2 regions of the Pseudoalteromonas sp. SG44-17 genome follow, and region 2 is predicted to be linked to the other one. Evidence: riboswitches for the same ligand, from Rfam matches in the RefSeq annotation. Region 2 holds a riboswitch; the other holds the start of a gene.
The links. Region 2 has a riboswitch for cobalamin ahead of H5182_RS14780 (TonB-dependent receptor domain-containing protein). Riboswitches for the same ligand answer to the same signal wherever they lie in the genome.
Positions count from the first base shown of each region.

Region 1: it holds a riboswitch for cobalamin, as region 2 does, so the genes downstream of both, H5182_RS10455 (ABC transporter ATP-binding protein) here and H5182_RS14780 (TonB-dependent receptor domain-containing protein) in region 2, are expected to answer to the same signal.

Region 1 is NZ_JACJEV010000012.1:228-6,426, forward strand. It holds rRNA gene rrf (5S ribosomal RNA) at 1-74, shown strand, start outside; gene H5182_RS10445 (FKBP-type peptidyl-prolyl cis-trans isomerase) at 478-906, shown strand; gene H5182_RS10450 (histidine phosphatase family protein) at 955-1,569, shown strand; cobalamin riboswitch at 1,610-1,735, shown strand; gene H5182_RS10455 (ABC transporter ATP-binding protein) at 1,821-2,657, shown strand; gene H5182_RS10460 (iron ABC transporter permease) at 2,644-3,639, shown strand; gene cobT (nicotinate-nucleotide--dimethylbenzimidazole phosphoribosyltransferase) at 3,644-4,708, shown strand; gene H5182_RS10470 (adenosylcobinamide-GDP ribazoletransferase) at 4,708-5,505, shown strand; gene cobU (bifunctional adenosylcobinamide kinase/adenosylcobinamide-phosphate guanylyltransferase) at 5,502-6,029, shown strand; gene H5182_RS10480 (cobyric acid synthase) at 6,029-6,199, shown strand, end outside.
Region 2 is NZ_JACJEV010000021.1:21,504-27,702, forward strand. It holds gene H5182_RS14770 (efflux RND transporter permease subunit) at 1-1,596, shown strand, start outside; gene msrA (peptide-methionine (S)-S-oxide reductase MsrA) at 1,747-2,283, shown strand; gene H5182_RS14780 (TonB-dependent receptor domain-containing protein) at 2,372-4,216, opposite strand; cobalamin riboswitch at 4,250-4,428, opposite strand; gene H5182_RS14785 (YajQ family cyclic di-GMP-binding protein) at 4,602-5,084, opposite strand; gene H5182_RS14790 (VanZ family protein) at 5,246-5,599, shown strand; gene H5182_RS14795 (ketopantoate reductase family protein) at 5,592-6,199, shown strand, end outside.

The sequences.
Region 1 (6,199 bases), on a different contig from region 2:
GAACTCAGTAGTGAAACGAAACAGCGCCGATGATAGTGTAGCATTTGCTATGTGAAAGTAGGACATTGCCAGGATCTAATTAAAGAAAGCCCGACTAGCAATAGTCGGGCTTTTTTACGTTTGCAGGAAAGTGATTTAGCAGTGAGTTAGCAAGGATTATGTTGGCGGGAAAAGGCAGCGGCAATCATTGACTCTTATACGTATAATACCAATCGACTTAAATATTTAACCATTCTAGCGAGCTAAATAAAGCGCTAACTGCGTTATAAATTTTTCATGTAGAACAACTACATGTCAAAATTTATGCCTTGTTATCACTGCATTTATCTGTCGCTATAAATGGTCAGTAACTTAACACGATTGGTATAAGATCATTTTATTGTTTTGAAAAACTCGCAAACTCACTATAAAACTTGCGTTTAGGCCTCTACCTATGCGATAAGATTATTATATTTATCATACAAATAGTGGGGCTTCATGGCACGTAAAAAAACAACTAAATCAAAAGGTTCATCAGGACTCAATCGTAAAAACAGTGAAAGCTTCATAGTTAAATTTAGTAATCATGCTGATACTCAACTGTGTGCTTCTGGTTTGATGTATAAAGTAATAGATGAGGTCTCTGGTGAGCTAGTAACTGACACTGATACCGTGGTCATAAATCAGCGTATTATGCTTGCTGATGGCAGCGTAATAGCTGATAGTTATAAAGCTGGAATGCCTGAAGTATTTACCTTAGATGAGGCAATCGAAGGATTACGAGAAGGTATTTTATTGATGTCGGTTGGTTCTCGCTATGAATTTGTAATTCCTGCAGAGCTGGCGTGGGGGCGCAAGGGGAATGGTGGGAAAATAGGAGCTAATGCCGTTCTACATTTTGATGTGCGCTTAATCCGTTTAGGATGACCATTATGCTATTGTTAAAAGTACTTTTCTTTAATGTAAGAGGGTTTTATGCCGCCATTTTCTAGTCGCGTTTATTTATTACGCCATGGCGAATTGATTGAGCAAGGAGTCTTGGCCGGACAGACAGATTTTTTACTCAGTGAACTTGGCCGTGCGCAATTACATCAAGCGTGCAATGAGCTAACTAATATTGAGCTTGTACAAAGTTCGACTTTGAAACGTTGTAGCGAATTTGCCAGATCTTTTAGCCATGCCCAGCAAATACCACTTTTTCTGACTGATCAGCTCCGAGAGTTTAATTTTGGTGATTGGGATGGCTGTAAATATGATGATTTGTGGCAACAGACGGATTCTCCTAGTCTTGGCGATTTTTGGCAAAGCCCTTGGCAAGTAACTCCCCCTCATGGCGAAAGTATGAGGGATTTTTATCAGCGAATAGCAACGTGGTGGCAAACGTTACTAATTGATATTGCAAGTAATCGTACTCAAGCACAATTAGTTTTAACGCATGCCGGAGTGATCAAGCAACTATTAGGTATTATTTGTCGGTTACCAAAAGAGTCGAATCAGCAAAACATATTTTCAATCGGTTATGGGAAGCTCATTTGTATTGATATTTACATAGATGATAGCGATAAAGCATGGCCAAGAATTGTGTTTTAAAAGACTATTTTTAGCCGTCTAGAAAGATATTAATTGAAATATTTACTCACCCGCCCATAATAGAGCCTTATGTATTTTGGAATGGGGTGTAACTCCTCAACTGTTCCCGCAACTGTAAGTCGCAAGCGCGATAAGTCAGATACAAAATACGTTAATTTATTACCTATTGAGCGGGCTAACTCTTCTATTATCACCATGATCATAATGGTTTGTAGTGTATTGGGTTTAGCTATTGCTAGAGAGATAACACATTGCAAATACCAGCAGTAATTGATCCCCCTTTACTTGAAGTAACTAATTTATCGTGGTCGGTGGCAAATACCGCTATTTTGCACGATATTAATTTTGCAATAAAACCAGGCCAGTTTATCGGTTTGTTAGGGCCTAATGGCGCAGGTAAATCAAGTTTATTGCGTTGTTTATACCGTTACACTAAACCAGTGTGCGGTGAGGTTATATTTGCAGGGAAAAATATTTGGCAGCTAAGTGCGGATGAATATGCCAAGCAGGTTGCTGTGGTGCTGCAAGAAACACCTTCGCAATTTAATCTATCGCTTTATGATGTAGTGAGTCTTGGCCTTACGCCGCATAAAAGCTTATTTAGTTCGACAACTAAAAATGATCAACAAATTATTTTTCAGGCGATTGAGCAAGTTGGCTTGAGCCATCATTTACAGCAATCGTTTGATTCCCTTTCCGGTGGCGAGAAGCAACGCGCATTGATAGCACGTTCAATTGTACAAAGCCCTCAATTATTAATTATGGACGAGCCTACCAGCCACTTAGATATTAAATATCAAATTCAATTAATGGAGTTGACTAAATCGCTAAATGTAACGGTATTAGCGTCGTTCCATGATCTTAATCTTGCAGCAAGTATGTGTGATGAACTACTGGTGATAAAGCAAGGTAAGTTAGTTGCAACGGGTAGCCCAGAATATGTCATCACGGAAGAAATGCTTAGCGAAGTATTTGGTGTCTGTGCCGAAGTCTCGGCGCATCCACAGAGTAAACAATTAAATAAGGTCATTCCGCGTATTACCTATTTTTACGGTTATCAAGGTGGTGGCGTTGATGCAAAAAAATAATTATTTTGCAGTCAGCGTGGCGTTATTCTTTGCCTTGTCGAGCATTTTTATAGCACTTAGCTTTGGTGCTGCGGCCAGTAAATTTATTGATGTATACCACAGTATTATAGGTCAGGGAGATGACTCCTTTATAGCGCGGATCATATGGCAACTGCGAATGCCACGAACATTGTTGGCGTTTTTAGCTGGCTCTGGTCTAGCTATTGCTGGTTTAATTTTACAAACCGTAACCCGTAACCCGTTAGCCGATCCTTACTTATTTGGTATTTCATCGGGAGCCTCATTTGGTGTGGTATGTTTTATGACACTAACAGGAGTCAGCGCGGGAATAACAATGTCGGCCGCGGCATTTGTTGGTAGTTTATTGACTATGTTATTACTGGTTTTTATTGCCGGACGAGCAGGTCGCGGACAAGTTGAAAGCATGCTCTTGGCTGGGGTCGCTTTATCCTTTTTATTCAGTGCCTTTACCAGCTTACTTTTGTATTTTAGTGATCCACAGGCGATCACGGCTATTTTATTTTGGACGCTAGGCAGCTTTGCTCGCGCACAATGGTCAACGTTATGGTTACCCGCTTTAGTTATTATTAGTTGCACAGTGCTGATGATGGGTTTTCGTCGGCAACTAAATGCAATGTTACTAGGTGATGAAAGTGCTGCAACTTTAGGAATACCGGTACAGCGGTTTCGGTTATTAATGTTGGTATTGAGCTCATTGATCACTGCAGTGTTAGTGGCGATGTGTGGTGGTATTGGTTTTGTTGGTTTGATGATCCCGCATATAGTACGGTTTTTTGTGTCGCAAGGCACTATTACTGGTTTGATCATGACGGCTTTAGTTGGCGGTATATTTATGGTGTGGGTTGATGTGCTATCGCGTGTTTTACTTGCAAATCAAGAATTGCCAATCGGTGTTATTACTTCTGCAATAGGCAGTATTTTCTTTTTATCGTTACTTTATTTTCGCAAGCGAGAGAGTTAGTCAGATGTTTAATATACCCACAGTAACTAATCAATTTGGTCACCTCATCATTGATAAGATTAACCAAAAAACTAAACCGCTTGGTGCACTTGGACAGTTAGAACAATGTGCAATACAACTGGTTACTTTGTTTAGCCAAAAAGTGGCAAGCGAAGATGCTTTTAAAACCTTTGCACCTGCAATCAATAAGCCTACTTTGCTGGTATTTGCAGGAGATCATGGTGTTGCTGCACAAGGGGTATCGATAGCGCCCAGTGATGTCACCTCACAAATGGTAGCTAATTTTGTCAGCGGTGGTGCCGCTATTAATGTCTTTTGCCAACAGTTAGGTTGGCAATTAGAAGTGATTGATTGTGGTATTTTGCATCCAGTCACAGCGCCAAGTGTCCATAATTGCCGTCTAGGAAGTATAACAAAGCCATTTAATACAGACATGGCAATGAATACCGCGCAGGTACAGCAAGGCTTTAATAATGCTAAACAGCTGGTGCAGCAGCTCAGTCATAGTGGTTGTAATACAATTGCCTTTGGCGAAATGGGCATAGGTAATACCACCAGTGCAGCAGCGATTATGGCAGCTATGCTGAATTTACCTGCACAGCAGTGTGTTGGCAAAGGCACGGGTGTTAGTGATGATATTGTTACGCGTAAAATAACAGTTGTAGAGCAAGCGCTGGTATTGCATCAGTTACATTTAGCAGATCCTATTTCACTACTTGCAGCGTTAGGTGGCTTTGAAATTGTGCATATTACGGGAGCTATGTTGGCTGCGGCTGAGCAAGGCATGGCTGTAGTAGTTGATGGCTTTATTTGTAGTGCTGCGGCAATGGCCGCAATTAATATTAACCCAGCAGTGAAAGATTATTTAATTTTTGCACATTGCTCAAATGAGCAAGGCCATCGACTGATGTTAAACGCACTCGATGTTAAGCCACTGCTGCAACTTGATTTACGCTTGGGTGAAGGCACTGGCGCTGCGTTAAGTTTACCATTATTGCAAGCCGCACTTGGTTTTTATAATCAGATGGCTAGTTTTGCTGATGCTGGTGTTAAGCAGGTTGTCAGTTAATGCCTAACCCAGAGGCAAATAAAGTAACGCAATGGCAGTTACTGTTATTAGCAATTAGCTTTTTAACCCGGCTACCGGTGCAGTTGCGCTTTAATGTAACCGGTGCTCATTTAAATCAAGCAAGTCGCTATTTTGCTTTAGTGGGTTTACTGCTTGGTGGATTATTAGCACTCAGCTACGGCGTTTTTCAATTACTGTTACCAGCATCAATAAGTGTATTACTAATGATGGCGGTCGGGTTGTTATTAACAGGCGCATTTCATGAAGATGGCTGGGCCGATGTATGGGATGGTTTTGGCGGTGGTTGGCAGGTGTCGCAAAAGCTTGCCATTATGAAAGATAGTCGTCTTGGTACTTATGGTGCAGCGGCATTATTTATTATGCTGCTGGTTAAATTTCAAAGCCTACTCTTTCTTAGTGAGTCATTGATTACTGTATTGAGTGCAATTGTTATCGGGCAATGTGTAAGCCGAGTAGTGGCAACCAGTTTAATTATGGGGATGGAGTATGTAAGTGAAGATGCGACTTCAAAAGTAAAGCCGCTTGCTATGCACCTATCGGTCACTAGTTTAGTTACGTTACTTGTAACCGCCGCTACTTTACTGGTTAGCTTGATTGCTGTTGGTGTATTGTTATGGCAAACCGTATTCATTCTTGTAGCAGTATTACTGATCCTAAGAGTCATTTTGATCCGCTGGTTTAAACAGCAGTTAGGTGGTTACACTGGCGATTGTTTAGGTGCGGCGCAGCAGCTAAGTGAAATTGCCATTTACTTAACTTTCGTGAGTATATTATGAACGCTAACCACACATTTATTTTAGGCGGCGCACGCAGTGGAAAAAGCCGCTTTGCTGAACAGCTTGCACAGCAAAGCAATAAAAGCGTTATTTACCTCGCAACGGCGCAAGCCCACGATACTGAAATGCAAGATCGTATAGTCCATCATCAAAAACAGCGCCCTGTCGATTGGCCGTTAGTTGAGGAGCCAATTGCATTGGCTGAAGCGTTACAAACACACAGCAGCAAAGATAACTGTATTTTAGTTGATTGCTTAACCTTATGGTTAAGTAACTGTTTATGTCACGCCACAAGTGATTGTTGGGATGAACAGAAATCAGCACTACTAAATACCCTTGAAAATTTACCGGGGCAAGTGATTTTTGTCAGTAACGAAGTTGGCCACGGTATTGTGCCTCTGGGCGAGCTAAGCCGCCGGTTTGTAGATGAATCAGGCTGGTTACATCAAGCCATTGCCGCAAAAGCTGCGCGAGTTGAATTTATAATGGCAGGTCTTGCCTTAACACTGAAAGGGCAGTCATGATGAAAACATTAATGGTACAAGGTACGACTTCTGATGCAGGGAAAAGTACTTTAGTTGCAGCATTGTGCCGGGTATTTGTTGAACGCGGGATCAAAGTTGCTCCATTCAAACCACAAAATATGGCCTTAAACAGCGCTGTAACAGAAGATGGCGGCGAAATAGGTCGTGCG
Region 2 (6,199 bases):
TGGATGGACCGTATCTTTAGTAAGATTGAGCAAAGTTATAAAAACTCTTTACGCTCAAATATGACGCGTTCAGGTGGTTTAACAATCACCCTACTGCTGGCTGGTTTTGTTAGTTATTTACTGTTCCAACAAATTCCTTCAGAACTTACGCCAAAAGAAGACCGTGGTACTTTCTTTATCATGATGAGTGGCCCTGAAGGGGCAAGTTATGAAAATAACGCCGCCAACATGGCAAAAATTGAAGAACGTTTAATGCCTTATTCCGAAGCGGGCGAACTAAGTCGAGTGCTGGTACGCGTTCCTGGCTGGGGTGGCAGCGGTGGTGTGGCAATTGTTGGTATGGCAGACTGGGATGAACGTAAACGTTCAACTTGGGAAGTAATGGATGAGATCAGTGCAAAAATGACTGAAGTCACCGATGTGCGCGCGTTTGCTATTATGCGCCGTGGTATTGGTGGCGGTGGCTCATCACGGCCCATTGAGTTTGTCCTGCAAGGTAATGATTATGCACAATTAGCTGATTGGCGAGACCGGATCATTGAACGTGCAGAGAAAAACCCAGGACTGGTGCGTATTGACCATGACTACAAAGAAACCTTCCCGCAGTTTTTGATCAGTATCGATAAAAACAAAGCGGCGGATTTAGGGATTTCAGTTTCGGATGTTGGCCGCACCCTTGAAACCATGTTAGGCCAACGCCGTGTTACCACCTTTATTGACCGTGGTGAAGAGTACGATGTGATCTTAAAAGGCACTAAAGCTGACTTTGCTGATCCTACCGATATATCAAATATTTACTTAAAATCACGCAGTGATGAACTGGTTCCTCTAGATAGCTTAATTAGCTTAAAAGAAGAAGCCACTGCATCAAGGCTAAATCGTTACAACCGAATGCGTGCTATTACTTTGAGCGCTAACCTCGCCGATGGTTATACCCTTGAAGAAGCGCTTAACTTTTTAAATAGAGTGGCAATGGAAGAAAACGAAATTGATGGCGCCATTGATTATAAAGGTGAATCGCAATTATATTATGAAGGTGCCTCAGCGATGACGTATGTTTTCATTCTAGCGCTTACTGTTACCTTCTTAGTTTTAGCCGCTCAGTTTGAAAGCTTTATGCACCCCTTTGTGATCATGCTCACTGTGCCACTGGGTTTGATGGGCGCAATGTTTGGTTTATGGGTTGCAGGACTAACCATAAACATTTACAGCCAAATAGGCATTGTAATGCTGATTGGTCTTAGTGCTAAGAACGGTATATTGATTGTCGAATTTACCAATCAATTGCGCGATAAAGGCGTAGAGTTTAGTGAAGCTATTTTACAAGCAGCAACCCAAAGATTGCGACCAATTATTATGACCTCTTTGACTACGGTAATGAGTGCGGTGCCACTAGTGCTAGCCTCAGGCCCTGGTGCAGAGAGCCGTATGGTAATTGGTGTAGTGGTGTTTACTGGTGTTATTGTCGCAACCATACTTACGCTATTTGTTGTTCCTGCGGCGTACTATGCGCTGGCTCGCAATACTCAGTCTCCTGAGTTTTTACAACAAAAGCTCAACCAACAAGAAGCTGAAAGGCCGCTAAAAGAGCTTTAATCTCATCGTAGCGTTGCAAACCCATAGCAACGCTACTTTTCACTTCAACACACTTCCCTGCCGTAATTAAATGAAATAATAAACCTCCTTGCTCGTTCTTCTGTTACGCTAGATAATCCGTGTAATTTAACAGCTTTAAGGAACAACTAAATGAGTATAACAAATGAAACTGCAACATTTGGTGGTGGCTGCTTTTGGTGTATTGATGCCGCGTTTAGGCGCGTGAAAGGCGTTTTACAAGTAAGCTCTGGCTATACTGGCGGCGAAACAACTGAGCCTACGTATAAACAAATTTGCACTGGCCTCACCGGCCACGCAGAGGTTGTACAGATTAAGTTTGACAGTAGCCAGATAAGCTATGAGACCTTACTGGCGATGTTTTTTACCCTGCATGATGCCACTCAGCTAAACCGCCAAGGTAATGATATAGGCACCCAATATCGAAGTGTGATTTATTATCATGATAGCGAGCAGCAAGCGCAAACTAATCAATATATTGCAAAATTACAAAGCCAAATACGCGAAGATATCGTCACTGAAGTTAGCCCTGCAACCACTTACTACCCAGCAGAGCAGTATCACCAAGACTACTACAACGAAAACCCTGAGCAACGCTATTGCAGTTTATTGATAGCACCTAAGCTGAAAAAGTTTGAGAAAGACTATAAACAGTTTTTAGTAAACTAAGCAAAGTGCTAAATAAGCATTTTCATCTGAATATAAAAAAGCCCGACAAACAAAAGTGTCGGGCTTTTTTATTTAAGCTAGAACGAGATCAGAGCTGGTAACTTGCGCCAACAAAGAAGCGACGGTCAACTGTATTGTAGTAAAACACTTCGCCAGTTGCATAATCCATACTTGAGTCAACCGCGTTGTATTGCTTATCAAATAAGTTTTCAACACGAGCAGAAAATGAAAGCGCACTGTTAAATTGATAATTTGCAGTTAAGTTCCATAACGTATAAGAACTAAGCTCTGTTACTTTACCTTTTCGATCACTACGGTACTGCATATCAAAACCGGCATCAAAATCGCCCCACTGCTTCGCAACAGACCAGTTCACAGTACGTGGTGAAACATAAGTTTGTGCTACACCCGTTTCGGTATTTTCAGCATTTAAATAAGTAAAATTAAACTGATTATCAAAACCAAGTACTGTATTGGCAAAGCTAAACTCAACACCCTCATGGCGTGCTTCATTTATATTTTCTGGCTGCCATTTACCAGCTGCATTAGGTGCCCATGCAATTAGGTTTTCAATATTATTTCTGAATATTGATATATCAAGCTTTTCCTGAGAAAAGTCTAAACTCAAACCTAACTCTTGGTTAGTTGATGTCTCTGGTGCTAAATTTGGATTACCTGGAGATAAAGGGTCAGGAAAATAAAGATCATTAAATGTTGGCGCTTTAAATCCCGTGCTTTGGCTCAATCGAAGTGTTGCACGCTTATTTAAGTGATAACCAACAGCTGCGGCGTAAGTTGTTTCATTACCAAACTGCTCATCATCATCTAAACGCAATGCTAAATTTGCAATGAATTTATTATCATCAAAATAGCCCCCAAGAAATGCAGCTTTAGCTACTTTGCTATCCGCTAGATAAGCCTTACCATTAGTAAATATTTCATCTTTATACCAATTAAGCCCGCCATTAACGGTTAAAACTTGGCTTGCATTATAACTGCCGTGGTAATCAAATTGTTTACGTTTTGTTTTATAACTATTAGTAATAATCGCACCAGTGTAATCATAGCCTTTGTTGTCAGAATCGTCGGTTGCAATAGCAACATTAATTGAGTGCTTATGATCGGTAAAGGATTTATCCCAATCCAGCCCTAGCTGATAATTTTCAAATTCATTATTTTCTACGATACTATCAATAGGCGAGAAAGCATTGTCGTATTGTGCATTACCTTCACTGTATTGACCCAGCGCTTTAAGCTCACCTAACAGCTCATCTGCATAGCGAATATTAAATCCTAAATTTTTGTTCTCATAACCATCTTCATCCGATGCTACGCCTTGCAATACGTCAAAGCCATCCGTTTTTTCAAACCCAGCATTAAACGACGCTTTAACAGCATCAACTACCGTTGTACCTGCAACTTGATAATTTTGATAAGCATCAGTACCAAATGTTGCATCTAGGCTGACGGATTCCTTTGTACGAGTAATAATATTGATCACACCAGCGAGCGCGTCAGACCCATAAACTGCAGCACGAGAGCCTTTAACAATTTCAATGCGCTCTATTGAATTAAGAGGAATATTACTAATTGATTTATAACCAAGGGTTGCAGAGCCCGTACGTACGCCATCAATCAAAATAAGTGTATGTCGCGAGCTTGAACCGCGAAGTGACACGCCAGAACTTTGCCCAAAGCCACCATTGGAATTTATTTGAAAACCAACTTGGGTTGCTAGTAAACTCGGTAAATCACGGACATTACTTGTTTCAATATCACTGCGCTCAATAACAGTTACACTGGCAAGTACATCAGTAATTGATTGTTCAAATTTATTAGCGGTTACCGTCAGGCGTTCTATTGATTGCTCTGCAGACACAGAAAAAGACAACGCAGCGGCAATTGCTACGCATAGAGTAGATTTGTTTAACATGATATCCCCTGACCCGCGCCCACCGCACAAGTGATAGTAAATTGACTTCAAGGCCGGTCTCCGGACTTAACATAACTTGCTAATAAATTTAGCTAAAAGTATGTATCACCGTTGCGGGGGCAGTGTTGGACTTCGTTTATATCCTATAAACGCCACCAACTTCCCGATTATCTTGCTTTACTTAATCAACAACCTTGAAAAGTAACCACAAGCACCTTGAAAATAGGTCGCTATTGTGATTATTTTAAGCACAAAAGTCAATGGACGGCTATACATCTAAACACTCTAGGTTCTAGGAATAATCATAAGTTCTAAACTAAAAAAGCCAAACTACATTGCTGCAATTTGGCTTTTTCTAGCACCTAGAAACCTAGCTCCTAGCTTTCTAATCTCTAAAGTTTTTAAACTGAAATGGTTGCCCTAAATCAGCACTGCGTACTACTTGCATGGCTTCTTGTAGGTCATCACGTTTTTTGCCCGTTACACGTACTTCTTCGCCTTGGATCGCGGCTTGTACTTTCACTTTAGAGTCTTTAATGGCTTTAACTACTTTTTTAGCCATATCTTTTTCGATACCTTGCTTTAGCGCAACATTACGGTAAACATTTTTTCCCGCACGTGAAATATCTTGCAGCTCTAAACTTGATACGTCCATACCGCGTTTTGATATTTTGCTCGCTAAAATATCAAACAACTGCATAACCTGTGAATCAGCTTCTGCTTTTAGTTTAATGGTTTTATCATTAAGCTCTATTGACGCATCAACGCCTCTAAAGTCAAAGCGAGTTTCCAGCTCACGGTTGGCGTTATCAACAGCATTTTTTGCTTCGTTCATTTCGACTTCCGAAACAATGTCAAATGAAGGCATAAGTCTCTCCTAACAAGATATTTTTAATTCAAATTTATATTGTCGATAATTATACTATATAAATTTTATAAATCTTTACACTTTTCTATGCTTTGTTCAGGTGCGATACGAAATTTGTTTGATATACTGCGGTTCTATTTTTAAACGATTTAGGATTTTTCGTGACTCGGCGTGTTTATCAAACTCTATTTTTAATCAGTATTCTGGTATTTACCTTTTTGTTTGCCCGCGATTTTAGGGGCGTTGGGGTATCGTCACTGCCTCATCTAGATAAGTTAGTGCATTTTATTATTTTCTTTGTTCTGGCAGCCGTCATGGTCAGAGCGTTCAAGCTACCTGTATTCGTTCACCTCGTGTTATTAGCATTTTATGGCATCGCTATTGAGCTAATGCAAAGCACAATCCCTTATCGTAGCGCATCTGTTGCTGATGTTGTTGCTGACTTTTCTGGGGCTGCTAGTTTCTTTTTGTTGTTCGGTATTTATTCTCGTTTTAAAAAGAATCAAAATGGCTAATATATTCGTCGTTGGCGATGGTGCCATTGGGCTGCTCTATAGCCATTATTTGAGTCAACAGCACAGGGTTACCCTACTTACCAAGCATGCTATTGACGAACCTCGTTTTTATCAACAAGCAAACGCGCCAAAACAAGCAATTAATTGCCAACTGACAAACCTGACTCAATTATCTGAGCACGGCCAAGTCGATGTTGTTATTTTTACTGTTAAAGCATATCAAGTTGCCACCGCATTTAGGCAACTAAAGCCTTTTTTAAGCGCTCAATGCCAATTGATTTTATCTCACAATGGCATGGGTAATGTAGATGAAATAAATAGCGAACTTACAAAACAACAAGGACTATACTTTTTAACAACACGTTTAGCGGGCTACAAAGATACACCTTTTAGTGTGTTGCATACTGGTATCGGGAGCAGCATTTTAGGTGATTGTAACCAGCAAGCAAAAACACAACTCGCTGAAGTTAAAAATCTACTAAACGCTATTCCTGAATTAACAACCACAAATAATATACAACAATTACGCTTTGAAAAATTACTCGTTAATATTGCTATTAATCCACTCAGTGCGCTGCACAATTTGAAAAATGGCGCACT